DNA from 2 places in the Paenarthrobacter sp. TE3676 genome. Region 1 is predicted to be linked to the other one. Evidence: riboswitches for the same ligand, from Rfam matches in the RefSeq annotation. Region 1 holds a riboswitch; the other holds the start of a gene.
The links. Region 1 has a riboswitch for glycine ahead of gcvP (aminomethyl-transferring glycine dehydrogenase). Riboswitches for the same ligand answer to the same signal wherever they lie in the genome.

Region 2: linked by a shared signal. The riboswitch ahead of gcvP (aminomethyl-transferring glycine dehydrogenase) and the one ahead of gcvP (aminomethyl-transferring glycine dehydrogenase) in region 1 are both predicted to bind glycine.

Annotation. Positions count from the first base shown of each region.
Region 1 is NZ_JBWBQU010000007.1:1,996-9,218, forward strand. It holds gene glyA (serine hydroxymethyltransferase) at 1-473, opposite strand, end outside; gene gcvH (glycine cleavage system protein GcvH) at 470-853, opposite strand; gene gcvT (glycine cleavage system aminomethyltransferase GcvT) at 1,244-2,380, opposite strand; gene gcvP (aminomethyl-transferring glycine dehydrogenase) at 2,392-5,277, opposite strand; glycine riboswitch at 5,415-5,513, opposite strand; gene ACZ881_RS16480 (PucR family transcriptional regulator) at 5,588-7,102, opposite strand.
Region 2 is NZ_JBWBQU010000011.1:123,534-130,756, reverse strand. It holds gene gcvH (glycine cleavage system protein GcvH) at 369-755, opposite strand; gene gcvT (glycine cleavage system aminomethyltransferase GcvT) at 1,036-2,184, opposite strand; gene gcvP (aminomethyl-transferring glycine dehydrogenase) at 2,194-5,040, opposite strand; glycine riboswitch at 5,222-5,319, opposite strand; gene ACZ881_RS21775 (TetR/AcrR family transcriptional regulator) at 5,413-5,952, opposite strand; gene ACZ881_RS21770 (MFS transporter) at 6,025-7,223, shown strand, end outside.

The DNA.
Region 1 (7,223 bases):
TAGGGGACCACGTTGTAGAGCTTGCCGGAGAAGTTGATCCGCATGCCGTGGGTCAAGTGGCCGCCGTGGGCCAGGTTGAGGCCCATGATGGTGTCGCCCGGCTTGATGAGGGCGTGCATCACTGAGGCGTTGGCCTGTGCGCCGGAGTGCGGCTGGACGTTGGCGAACTCCGCGCCGAACAGTGCCTTGATGCGATCAATCGCGAGCTGCTCGATCACATCAACGTGCTCGCAGCCGCCGTAGTAACGCTTGCCCGGGTAACCCTCGGCGTACTTGTTGGTCAGCACCGAGCCCTGAGCCTGCATGACTGCAACGGCCGTGTGGTTCTCCGAGGCGATCATTTCCAGGCCGTCGCGCTGGCGACCCAGTTCGTCGTCGATCTTTGCAGCGATCTCTGGATCCAGCTCGGACAGCTGCGCGTCCAACGAAGCCGACACGACCTGCTGAAAGTCAGTTACAGATACCGGGTTCACAGTTCTCCTCCGTTTGTTGCAGCGTATTCTTCGGCCGACATGAGCGGTCCTTCTTCGGTGGCGGCCACCTTAAACAGCCAGCCTGCGCCATAAGGATCGTTGTTGATGAGTGCCGGATCGCTGACAACGGCGTCGTTGATCTCGGTCACCTCACCGGTAACAGGCGAGTACAGGTCAGAGACCGACTTGGTCGATTCCACCTCGCCACACGTCTCGCCGGCGGTCACAGTGGAACCAACCTCAGGGAGGTCCACGTACACAATGTCACCCAGGGCGTCAGCGGCGACGGCGGAAATCCCAATACCTACGGGCCCGTCCCCATCAACGGCAACCCACTCGTGCTCAGCCGAGTACTTCAGCTCGGCAACTACTTTGCTCATTCCAATTCCTCACTTCTCGTGTATTTGAAAACTGTTGTGTCGCACATCGTGGCCGGTTCGTGTGGCGGAGACCCGAACTCCTCCGCGTGCTCGGTCGCGAAGACGCCCGCTGAGCGGACGTGCCGCTTCCTTAGACGCACGCTTCCGGAGTCCGTTTCGCCGCCGGCCGGCCGTCACCGTTGTGCCGCTCGCCTTTTGAGGAGCAGCGAACCAAGGCATTGGAACCCGCCTTTTAGCAGGTTGCCTCGGTCTCCTGGTTCCGTGCGCAAGGTGAGCCGCACAGGCCCCTGTGCGAGTGACATCCGGAAGCGGGCGTCCAAGGGAGCATCGCGTCCGCCCAACGGGCGCTTCTGCGACCGAGCCCGCGGAGGATGTCACTCTCACCGGGACTTACTTGACCCGCTTGTAGAACGGCAGGCCTACCACTTCGAAGGGTTCCGCCTTGCCGCGGAGGTCGACGTCCACGATGGTGCCCGGCTCGGAATGCTCGACGTCGACGTACGCCAAGGCGATTGGGTAGCCGAGCGTCGGGCTTGGCTGGCCGGACGTGACTTCGCCGATGAGCGAACCGTCTTTCAGCACCGAGTAGTGGGCGCGGGCGGCGCGGCGTCCGGTTCCTTTGAGGCCCACGAGCTTCTGTCCAAGAGCGGAGCCGACGCCGGCGGCCTTGATGGCGGTGAGCGCATCGCGGCCGATGAAGTCGCTTTCCTTGGCCAGGGAAACTACCGGGCCCAGTCCCGCCGCGTAGGCGTTGACGTGGCGTGAGAGCTCGTTGCCGTACAGGGGCATTCCGGCTTCCAAGCGCAGTGAGTCGCGGGCTGCGAGGCCGGCGGGGATGAGTCCGTGTCCTTCGCCGGCTTCGAGCAGTGCTTCCCAGAGACCGGCGGCGTCGACGTTGGGGATGTAGATCTCGAAGCCGTCCTCGCCGGTGTATCCGGTGCGGGCCAGCAGCAGGTCCTGCCCGTTGATGGAGACCTCAACCGCCGCGTAGTACTTCAGCTCCGTGACCAGCGCGTGCTGCTCCGCGGGGACCAGCTTCAGCAGGATGGCTTCGGCGTTCGGGCCCTGCACGGCGATGAGTGAAGTCTCAGCGGAAGCGTCCTCCACCACGACGTCGAAGCCGGCCGCCCGCTCCAGCAGTGCCGCAGCAACCACCTTCGCGTTGCCCGCGTTGGGGACCACCAGATACTTGTCGATGCCTTCTTCGGGAGCGGGGTGGCGGTAAGAAATGAGGTCGTCGATGATGCCGCCGTCGGCATTGCAGATCAACGAGTACTTGGCCTTGCCCACGGCGACAGCGGACAGCTTGCCCACGAGTGCGTAATCCAGGAAGGACGCAGCGTCCGGGCCGGTGACCCAGACTTCACCCATGTGGGAGAGGTCGAACAAGCCAGCGGACTTGCGGACGGCATGATGCTCAGCGAGCTCGGACTCGTACTTCAGGGGCATCTGCCAGCCGCCGAAGTCCGTAAACGATGCACCGGCCTTTTTGTGCTGCTCGTAAAGAGCTGTGTAATTCTCAGACATGACGGGAGTCCTTAGTTTTCGAAGTCAGCAGTGTTGTCCTCGAACGCTTCGAGGGGAGGGCAGGAGCACACCAGGTTGCGGTCGCCTGCGGCGCCGTCGATTCGGCCGACCGGCGGGAAGTACTTGTCCTGCTTCAGGTGGTGGACGGGGAACGCTGCCTGCTCCCGCGGGTAGTCGCGGTCCCAGCCGGAACTTACGACGGCGGCAGCCGTGTGCGGTGCGTTGCGCAGCGGCGACTTCTCAACAGTGAAATCACCGCTGGCCACCTGCTCGATCTCCGCACGGATGGTGATCATGGCTTCGATGAAACGGTCAATCTCGGCCAGGTCCTCGGACTCGGTGGGTTCCACCATCAAGGTGCCGGCGACCGGGAACGCCAACGTGGGGGCGTGGAAGCCGAAGTCGATGAGGCGCTTGGCAACATCCTCGGCGGTGACACCTGTGCGAGCGGTCAGCTCACGTAGGTCCAGGATGCACTCGTGGGCCACGAGTCCGCCCTCGCCCGTGTACAAAACCGGGAAGTGCTCATCCAGGCGGGAAGCAACGTAATTGGCTGCCAACAAAGCCGATTTGGTGGCTTCCGTCAGTCCTTGGCCGCCCATGAGCTTCACATATGCCCACGAAATCGGCAGCACACCGGCCGAGCCATAACGCGAAGCCGAGATCGCAACGCCGTGCCCCTCCTCATGCGCCGCTTTGTTCGCGTCGCCAGGCATGAACGGAGCCAAGTGGGCTTTCGCAGCAACCGGGCCAACGCCCGGTCCACCGCCGCCGTGAGGGATGCAGAAGGTTTTGTGCAGGTTCAGGTGGGACACGTCGCCGCCGAACTTGCCCGGCTGGGCCAAACCAACCAGCGCATTCAAGTTGGCACCGTCAACGTACACCTGGCCGCCGGCAGCGTGGATCGCGTCGCAGACCTCGCGGACGTCGGCGTCGTACACACCGTGCGTGGACGGGTAGGTGATCATGATGGCCGACAAAACCTCGCGGTGGGCCTCGATTTTCGCAGCGAGATCCGCGTGATCGATCGTGCCGTCGGCAGCCGTCGCCACCACAACCACCTTCATGCCCGCCAGCACAGCCGAGGCCGCGTTGGTGCCGTGGGCTGATGCCGGGATCAAGCAAACAGTGCGCTGCTCATCGCCGCGGGACAGGTGGTAACCGCGGATCGCAAGCAAGCCTGCGAGCTCGCCCTGGGAACCGGCATTCGGCTGGATAGAGACTTGGTCGTAGCCGGTGATCTCGGTGAGGTCGGCTTCCAGGTCCTCGATCAGCTCGCGCCAACCCGCGGTCTGGTGGTCCGGAGCGAACGGGTGGATGGAGGCGAACTCCGGCCAGGAAATCGCCTCCATCTCAGCGGTGGCGTTCAGCTTCATGGTGCACGAACCCAGCGGGATCATGGTGCGGTCCAGTGCGAGGTCACGGTCCGACAGCTTGCGGATATAGCGCAACAGCTGCGTCTCGGAACGGTGCGTGTTGAACACCGGGTGCTGCAGGAAATCGGATGTCCGGACTACGTCAGCGGGCAATTCGAATCCGGTAACGTCCCCTACCGGACCGGCACCGAAGGCGACGGCTACCGCGGAGAGGATCTCCGGCGTCGTGGTTTCATCAATGGAGACGCCAACGATGTCCGCATCGATGAGGCGCAGGTTGATGCCGCGGGCTTCAGCGGCGGCGATGACCTTGTCTGCCTTGCCGGGGACGCGGACGGTGAGGGTGTCGAAGAAAGCCTCGGAGACGAGTTCGCGGCCGGCCTTCTGCAGGGTCGCAGCCAAAACACGGGCGTGGCCGTGGACGGTTTCGGCGATTGCTTTCAGGCCTTCCGGGCCGTGGTAGACGGCGTACATCGAGGCTACGATCGCGAGCAGTGCCTGCGCGGTGCAGATGTTGGACGTCGCCTTCTCGCGACGGATGTGCTGCTCGCGGGTCTGCAGTGCCAGGCGGTAAGCAGGGACGCCGGCGTTGTCCTTGGAGACCCCAACGATGCGGCCCGGGAGGGTGCGTTCCATGCCTTCGCGGACGGCCATGTACGCGGCGTGCGGGCCGCCGAAGAACAGCGGGACGCCGAAGCGCTGCGCAGTTCCGACGGCGAGGTCCGCACCTTGCTCGCCCGGGGGCGTGATGAGGGTGAGCGCCAGCAAATCCGCGGCCACCGTGACCAGCGCGCCGCGCTCCTTGGCGTCAGCGATGACGCCGGAGTGATCGAACACGCGCCCGGAAACGCCGGGTTGCTGCAGGACGATGCCGTTGATGTCGCCGTCGGGAAGTCCAGCCGAAAGATCAGCGATCTCAACCTCGAAGCCCAACGCCTCGGCGCGTCCCTTCACAATGGCGATGGTCTGCGGGAGGAGGTCGGCGTCGAGGACCGTCTTGCCGTCCTTGGCGGTCTTGGACTTGTTGGCGCGGCGCATCAGCAGCACGGCCTCGGCAACGGCGGTGGCTTCGTCCAGCAGCGAGGCGTTGGCCACGGGAAGCCCGGTGAGGTCCTGCACCATGGTCTGGAAGTTCAGCAGTGCCTCCAGGCGGCCCTGGGAAATTTCCGGCTGGTACGGCGTGTAGGCCGTGTACCAAGCGGGAGCTTCAAGGATGTTGCGGCGAATGACCGGGGGTGTGACGGTGTCGTAGTAGCCCTGGCCGATCATCTGCACAGCGGTCTTGTTCTTGGAAGCGAGCTTGCGGAGCTCGGCGAGGACCTGCACCTCGGTGAGGGCGTCCTGCAGCTTCAGGGCAGTGTCCTGGCGAATGGAATCGGGAACGGCGACGTCTACCAAGCCGTCGACAGAGTCGTAGCCGATGGCCTTGAGCATGGTGTCAACGTCGGCTTGGCGGCGGGCGCCGATGTGCCGGTCCGCGAAGGCGGTGGGGGTTGATTGAACAGTCAAGAGGAACTCCATGATTCAGGCGCCCAGTGAGCGCCACGATGATGTGGGGTTCCTCCCCGCTCTGTATTGGACCTGAGAGATTCCGCAGGAATGGTTGCCTGCTTGCACCGTCGGTGAGCCCGGTTACCCGGACTGCTTTCCAGAGTTGCCTAACCGCGGCGGTACATGGGCCTGAGAGATTCCTGGGGAGGATTTGCTCCTACGGCGCCTGACTGGATGTACCGGCAGGACTCTCCCGCCGCAGATCAAAAGCGTTGCATCACGTGAGTGACACGCTTCACACCATAGCTGGTTGTTTTGAAGGAGCGCAAGCAAGGTGTGGCTACTGATGCATCGCTTCATGGATCTGCAGAGCGAACCACAGTTGGGCGACGGTGGACGTTTCACCCATGTCCAGCCCTGTCAGTTCGCCGATTTTCCGCATCCGGTAGATGATGGTTTGTCGGTGCGCGAACAATGCTGAAGCAGTCTTCTGCCACGACCGCTGCGAGTCCAAATACGTCCTCAAGGTGACAATGAGATCACCTTCCTGGCTCTGCTCGTAGTCGAAAATCGGACCCAAAAGACGCCGGACCAGGGCGGTTCCTTCCTCAAAACCGGTGAGTCCCAGCCATGAGGGCCCCTCCGCATAGCGGGCCAGCCCTTGGTTGTTGGCGCGGGCGGAACCGAGCGCCCAGAGGGACTCCTGCAGCGCCCGTTGGATGTTCGCAACGGCCGCCGGCGCGCTGATCCCGATCGTGGTTTCCACGCCGGCACAGTGCATCAGGACATCGTCAGGCACGTCTGCCGGGACCACCACATGGAGCCTGTTGTTCCGCTTCAAGGACGCGGACGCAACCCCGTGCCGCCACAGTTCGATGTGCACGTTCGCCAGCCTGCCGCCGTCGTCCGCCGCTTTGTCCGCGGCGTCCGCCGTCAGTGAGGCGAGCAGGAAATCCTGGGGCGAAACCTCGAAAGCTGCCAGCCGGCTCTCCATTTCGGCCACGCCCAAGCGTCCGTCCATTGCCTGCAGGAGGAACTCGCCGGCCAGCCGGTGGCGGCCTTCCAGCGACAAAACGATGCGCGAAAGCTGCAGTCCCAGCACGGTTGCGGCGTGGAGAAGCACGACGGCGTCCGGGTGCGGTTCGCTGTTGGGCAGCACCACCAGGAGCGCGTTGGCATGGGTAGGAATGTCCATGGTGAGGACGTGCCTGCCGCGGATGCGATGCCACTGGAAGTTCTTTCCCGCGAGGGACACTTGCCCCGACAGCGGCGCCCACTCCTCGGAGAGGAACACCGGGAGCGCCTGACCGTCCGGGTGCCAGGGATGGAGGCAGCGGCGGTCCACCACGAACAGGTCCGCGTCGAGCTCGGTCGCCAGCCGCTGGACCAGGCTCTGCCAGTGGTCTTCGGAGGCTCCGGCGGTGCGGAGCAGATCGTAGACGCGGGCAGTCTGCCGCAGCCGACGGGATTCTTCGAGCAAGGAGGACTCGGCCACCGACCGGGCGATCGCGATGAACGGCAGCGGGTACGGGATGTTGATCAGGGGCAACGGGAGTTGCTCGCACGCTTCCATGAATTCCGCGGTGAGCGGCGGTGCATGCATTTTCTCGCCGATCGCCAAGGCGCTGGCGCCGCTGTCCATCAAGGCCTCTGCGAGCGCCACTTGGCCCTCGGCGTCGGCGGGAATCGACAGGCCGTTGGTCATCATGAGTTCGCCGCCCGTGACCCACTCCCACAGCCTGGGAAGGTCCGACGTGTGAGCCCAGGTAATGCGGTTTTCGAGGCCTGCCGCTCCTGCCAGGAGGGTGAGTCCCAGCTGCGGTTCAGCCACGAGTTCGCCCACGGTGATTGCCATTGTGCGCTCCGGTTCCCTTGCGTTTCCGGCGGTCTTGCCGCCACGTTCCGGGGCACTTAGACATTCGTCTAAACGCCTCAACTATTTGTAGTCAATGTAGCGCTATCCGGAGTGATCCGCG
Region 2 (7,223 bases), on a different contig from region 1:
CTTGAAAACGGTCCGGCAGATGGTCCTGCCGGAGGGCCGCCCCTGCTTATGGCGGAGGTCGACCGAAGCACGACGCCGGATGGCCCCCAAAGGCGGCAACCCGGCGTCGCAATTTTATTCAGTTCTACAATCCCACGCTACATCCGTAGCCTCCGATACGGGGTTTACCTGCCGAAGATGCCGTGCGCACGGCACATTCCGCAGCTAACCCACGAAACGGACTCCTCTTCCCTCACGGGAGCCCTGCAACTGGCCCCTTGGGACCGGCGTCCGGCAGCGACCGTCCAAGGGAGCTTCGCGTCCGCCCAGCGGGCGCCCAAGCGACCGAGGTCGCAGAGGACGTCGGCCCAGACGGGCCACCCGGCGGACTAGGAGAGGTCTCCGCCATTCTTGGAGGCGTACTCCTCCGCCGAGAGCAGCGGGCCCTCGGACTCAGCAGAAACCTTGAACAACCAACCGGCGCCGTAGGGGTCGTTGTTGATTAGGGCGGGGTCGGAAACAACGGCGTCGTTGATCTCCGTGACCTCACCGGTCACGGGTGAGTACAGGTCCGAAACCGACTTGGTGGACTCAACCTCACCGCAGGTCTCGCCTGCAGTAACTGTCGAACCGACCTCGGGAAGGTCAACGTACACAATGTCACCCAGTGCGTCAGTGGCAACCTCGGAGATACCAACGGACACCGAGTTCCCGTCTCCGCGGGAAACCCACTCGTGTTCGTCGGAGTACTGAAGTTCGGGCGCTACTTTGGGCATTCTGTTTCCTTTACGTGTAGTGACTACATCTAATTGTGTCGTGTCTGGGCCGTGAGCGTGGCTCATTCGCGGGCGTCGGGCACCGAATTCCTCCGCGTGCTGCTCCTTCGTCGCTTTGACGCTCGCTTCCGGAATCCGCTCCCCCACCGCACGGCCACGCGAGTCCGGCCTCCGGCAGCATGCGTCTAAGGGAGCTTCGCGTCCGCTCAGCGGGCGCCTATGCGACCGAGCATGCAGAGGAGGTCGGACCCGCCGGGCGTCGGGCTCGAAAACCCGTGAACTACTTTTGGCGCTTGTAGAACGGCAACGCGACGACTTCAAAGGGCTCAGTTTTACCCCGAAGGTCGATGTCCAGGGCGGTGCCCGGCTCAGCAAAAGCGACGTCGACATACGCCAACGCTACCGGGTAGCCAAGCGTCGGGCTGGGCTGGCCGGAGGTGACTTCACCGACCGCTGCGCCGTCCTTGAGGACCGGGTAGTGGCCGCGTCCGGCCCTGCGGCCCAAGCCCTTAAGGCCCACGAGCTTGCGTCCGCTGGTGGAACCGGCACCGTCTGTTTTGAGGGCAGCGAGTGCCTCTTTGCCGACGAAGTCGCTTTCCTTGGACAGTGCCACCACGGGACCGAGTCCTGCTGCGAAGGGGTTGCCTTCGCGGGAGAGCTCGTTGCCGTAGAGGGGCATGCCTGCTTCGAGGCGCAGTGAGTCGCGGGAAGCCAGGCCGGCGGGGGTGAGTTCGCCTTCTTCTGCTGCGTCGGCGATTGCCTGCCAGAGAGCTGCTGCGGACTCGTTGGCTACAAAGATTTCGAAGCCATCTTCACCGGTGTAACCGGTGCGGGCCAGCAGCAGGTCCTGTGTGCCGCCGTCGAACGTGAACGGAACTTCAACCGCCGCGTAGTACTTGAGCTCAGTGACCAGGGCGTGCTGTTCGGCCGGGACCAGGCGGAGGAGGATCGCTTCAGCAAGCGGCCCCTGAACAGCGATCAGCGAAGTCTCAGAGGAAGCATCCTCAACAACAACGTCGAAACCGGCGGCGCGCTCCAGCAGCGCAGCGGCAACAACCTTGGCGTTGCCGGCGTTCGGAACCACAAGGAATTTGTCGGTGCCTTCTTGGGTAGAGGGCCGACGGTAGGTGATGAGGTCGTCGATGATGCCGCCGTCTTCCTGGCAGATCAGCGAGTACTTGGCCTTGCCGACGGCCATAGCGGAGATCTTGCCCACCAGTGCGTAGTCCAGGAAGGCAGCTGCCTCGGGACCGGTGACCCAGACTTCACCCATGTGGGAGAGGTCGAACAGTCCGGCGGACTTGCGGACGGCGTGGTGCTCGGCCAACTCGGACGAGTACTTGAGCGGCATTTGCCAGCCACCGAAGTCGGTGAAGGACGCGCCGAGCTTCTTGTGCTCTTCGTAAAGGGCTGTGTAGTTCTCAGTCATGACCAGTCCTTAGTTTTCGAAGTCTTCGATCGGCGGGCAGGAGCACACCAGGTTACGGTCTCCGGCCGCGCCATCAATGCGGCCCACGGGCGGGAAGTACTTGTCCTGCTTGAGGTGGTGGACCGGGAAGGCGGCCTGCTCGCGCGGGTACGCACGGTCCCAGTCAGAACTTACGACGGCGGCAGCGGTGTGGGGTGCCTTGCGCAGCGGCGAGTTCTCCACGGCGAAGTCGCCGTTGGCTACCTGGTCGATTTCCTTGCGGATGGTGATCATGGCTTCGATGAAGCGGTCGATCTCCACAAGGTCTTCGGACTCAGTGGGCTCTACCATCAAAGTTCCGGCAACCGGGAACGCGAGGGTGGGGGCGTGGAAGCCGAAGTCGATGAGGCGCTTGGCCACGTCCTCCGCGGTGACGCCGGTCTTGGCCGTCAGTTCCCGGAGGTCCAGGATGCATTCGTGGGCCACGAGTCCGCCCTCGCCGGTGTAGAGGACCGGGAAGTGCTCGTTGAGGCGGGATGCGATGTAGTTCGCGGCCAGCAGAGCAGACTTGGTTGCTTCGGTGAGGCCCTGGCCACCCATGAGCTTCACGTAAGCCCAGGAGATCGGGAGGACACCGGCGGAACCAAAACGGGACGCCGAGATCGGGACGTCGTTGCCTTCGGTCCATGATGCAGCGTCGCCTGGCATGAACGGTGCGAGGTGCGCCTTTGCAGCAACCGGACCAACGCCGGGTCCACCGCCACCGTGGGGGATGCAGAAGGTCTTGTGCAGGTTCAGGTGGGAGACGTCGCCGCCGAACTTGCCCGGCTGCGCGAGACCGACGAGGGCGTTGAGGTTGGCGCCGTCGATGTACACCTGGCCGCCGGCCTCGTGGATGGCGTCGCATACTTCGCGGACGTCGGCGTCGTACACACCGTGAGTGGACGGGTAGGTGATCATGATGGCCGAGAGCGCGTCGCGGTGGGCCTCGATCTTGTTTTTGAGGTCTACGTGGTCGATGGTGCCATCGGGAGCAGTGGCCACCACAACAACCTTCATGCCCGCCAGCACTGCCGAGGCTGCGTTGGTGCCATGGGCAGAGGCGGGGATCAGGCAGACGTTGCGCTGCTCGTCGCCGCGCGACAGGTGGTAGCCGCGGATCGCCAGCAGACCGGCGAGCTCGCCCTGGGAACCGGCATTCGGCTGGATGGAGACTTGGTCGTAGCCGGTGATCTCGGTCAGCTGGGATTCGAGGTCGGTGATGAGTTCGCGCCAGCCCTCAGTCTGGGAATCCGGAGCGAACGGGTGGATCGAGGCGAACTCCGGCCAGGAAATCGCCTCCATCTCGGCCGTGGCGTTCAGCTTCATGGTGCAGGAACCCAATGGGATCATGGTGCGGTCCAGCGCGAGGTCGCGGTCCGAGAGCTTACGGATGTAGCGGAGGAGCTGGGTTTCTGAGCGGTGGGTGTTGAACACCGGGTGCTGCATAAAGTCGCTCGTACGTTCCACGGAAGCCTCAAGCGCGAAGCCTTCAGCAGACTCAAGTACAGGAGCGCCAAAGACATCAAGGAGACGACCGACAATCCCGGGAGTAGTGGTTTCATCAACAGAGATGCCAACCGTGTCAGCGTCGATGCCACGGAGGTTGATGCCCTTGGCCTCGGCAGCGGCGACGATTTCAGCAGCCTTGCCGGGAACGCGGACGGTGATGGTGTCGAAGAAGGAACCGTGGAGGACCTCGACGCCGGCAGCCTTCAGGGACGCTGCAAGCGTGCGGGCGTGGCCATGGGCGGTTTCGGCGATCGCCTTGAGGCCCTCAGGGCCGTGGTAAACGGCGTACATCGAGGCCACGATGGCCAGCAGTGCTTGCGCTGTACAGATGTTGGACGTGGCCTTCTCGCGGCGGATGTGCTGCTCGCGGGTCTGCAGCGCCAAGCGGTAGGCGGGGACACCGGCGTCGTCCTTGGAAACGCCCACCAAACGGCCGGGCATGGAACGCTCCAGTCCCTTTTGGACGGCCATGTAGGCGGCGTGCGGGCCACCGAAGAAGAGCGGAACGCCCAAGCGCTGTGCCGAACCGACGGCGATGTCGGCGCCCTGCTCGCCTGGAGGCATGATGAGGGTCAGGGACAGGAGGTCGGCAGCAACGGTAACCAGCGCACCGCGCTCCTTGGCGTCCGCAATCACGGCAGAGTGATCGAACACGCGGCCGGAAACGCCGGGCTGCTGGAGGACGACGCCGTTGATGGCACCTTCCGGGAGACCCAAGGAAAGGTCAGCGACCTCGACTTCGAAGCCGAGCGCCTCGGCACGGCCCTTGACGATGGCAATGGTCTGGGGGAGGCAGTCTGCGTCGAGGACGGTCTTGCCATCCTGGACAGCCTTGTTCTTGTTGGCTCGGCGCATCATGAGGACGGCTTCGGCCACTGCGGTTGCTTCATCCAGTAGGGACGCGTTGGCGATCGGCAGCCCAACCAGGTCCTGGACCATGGTCTGGAAGTTCAGGAGCGCCTCGAGGCGGCCCTGCGAGATTTCCGGCTGGTAAGGGGTGTAAGCCGTGTACCAAGCCGGGGATTCGAGGATATTCCGACGGATCACGGGCGGCGTCACGGTGTCGTAGTAGCCCTGGCCGATCATCTGAACGGCCGTCTTGTTCTTGGACGCGAGCTTGCGCAGCTCGGTCAGAACTTCAACTTCACTCAACGCGTTCTGCAGGGTGAGGGCAACTTCCTGGCGGATGTCGTTCGGGACGGCGGTGTCGACCAGCGAATCAACAGTGTCGTAGCCGACGGACTTGAGCATGGTCTCAATGTCGGCCTGGCGGCGGGCGCCGATATGCCGATCGACGAAGGTGGTGGAGGCAGAACTAACCGTCACGAAGGAACTCCATTACTTGGGCAGCGTTTGGGTACGCCACAGCGGCTGGGTTCCTCCCCGCTCTGTATTGGACCTGAGAGTTTCCGCGCGTTGCCTGAGCAACCATCGCTTGCACCGTCGGTGAGCACAGCACTCCCTTCACCCGAAGGTGAGTTGAGTACCTGCTGCTTTCCAGAGTCGCCTAGCCGCGGCGGTGCGTGGGCCTGAGAGATTCCTGGGGAGGGTTTGCTCCTACGGCGCCTGCATCACTTGCTTGCAGGACTCTCCCGCCGCAGATCAAAGGCATGTTCAGTTGTGTGTGGTCACCGCGTACGGCACGCCACGAGGGTTAATTGTCCTACGTCCCGCGCCCCGCAGCAAATGGAAGACCCGCTACTTCCGCAACCGTTCAAGGACTCCCAACAGAATTTCGACGTCGGCCTCCCGCCCGGCGTTGCCGCCCTCCTGCCCGCCTTCAAAAATCGCGTTGAAATAGAGGCCGTCGCCCATGTAGCTGACGGCCTTGGCAACCTCCGGCCCGACGTCCTCAGCCAGCACGTCCAGCCACCGTTGCTGGATCGCGGCGAACCTGCGGCGGGTTTCCTCGTGGGCAACTTCGGCCAATCTTGTGGCAGCGACGAAGGCCCGGTCCATGGGCGTATCCGCCCAGAGCGAGGAGCGGATGAAGTAGGCGGCCGAACCATCGGGGGCAGCCTTCATCAGCTCGGTATCTTCATCGGCGAGCAGGTCCAGGCGCTCCAAAAGGGCCGTGATCAGCGCTTCCTTATTGGGGAAGTGGTAGAGCAGACCGCCCTTGGACACGCCTGCCCGCTTGGCAACAGCGTCGAGCGTGGCGGCACGCTCCCCTACCTCGATAAGGAGGGCTTCGAACGCATCCAGGACGGCGTCCCGGGCAACTGGTTTTCGTGGCATGTGTCCATCATTCCCTAAAGGCTTACGGGCTTCTATTTGAAACTGTACCGTCTGGACGGTACAGTGAGTTACATGTTCTCGCCGTCATCAACCCAAGCACCCCGTTCCGCTCAGCCCGTTAAGGGTCAGGCAGCACCGTGGCGCGACTGGACGGCTCTGGCACTCCTGATGTTTCCGGTGCTGCTGGTGGCCGTGGACAACACCGCGCTCACATTTGCACTGCCCGAGATCGCCCGTTCGTTGGACGTGGGCGGCGTCCAATTGCTGTGGATTGTTGACGCCTACCCGCTGGTCCTCGCAGCATTGTTGGTGTCCATGGGCAACTTGGGCGACAGAATCGGACGACGCCGGCTGCTCCTGCTCGGCAGCACGGGCTTCGCAGCGGTTTCGGCTGCTACAGCTTTCGCGCCTTCCGCTGAATGGCTCATCGCCGGCCGCGCGGGCCTGGGCGTCTTCGGCGCCATGCTGATGCCATCAACCCTGTCCCTGATCCGGAACATCTTCACCGATCCCAACCGGCGTCGGCTCGCGATCGCCGTCTGGGCCGCCGGTTTCTCCGGTGGTGCCGCCCTTGGCCCGATCTTCGGTGGCTGGTTGGTGGAGCACTTCTGGTGGGGTGCCGTGTTCCTGGTGGCGGCTTTCCTGCTCCTGCCGCTACTTGCTTTCGGCCGGGTCTTGATTCCTGAATCGAAGGACGCCAATCCCGGCCGGGTGGACGTGCCCAGCATTCTCCTGTCCGTGGTCACCATGGCGCCGTTGGTTTACGGCATCAAGGAATTCGCGGTTCACGGCTTCGGGGCGTCCGCGGCTGCCTTCATGGGGTTCGGCGTGGTGATGGGCATTATCTTCGTCCGCCGCCAGCAGCGGATCGAGAGCCCCATGCTGGACGTCTCATTGTTCAAGAACAAGGTGTTCAGTACCGCAATCGTGGCGAACGTCCTGTCCCTCTTCTCCATGACGGGCTTCATCTACTTCTTCGCCCAGCACCTGCAACTTGTTGAGGGCCAGTCCCCTATGGAGGCCGGCATTGCAATGATTCCTGCTCTCCTGGCTACGGTCATCGCCGGCCTGCTGGTAGTGCCGCTGGTCAAGCGCGTACAGCCTGGGTTCGTTGTGGCTGCGGGACTAACTCTCAGCGGAGTGGGATACCTGATTGTGGTGGTGGGTGACCATGGCAGCGGACCCGTGTTCCTGTTGTCGGCCCTGACCGTACTCGCAATAGGTGTTGGTGCTGCGGAGACCATCTCCAACGACCTCATCCTGGCCTCCGT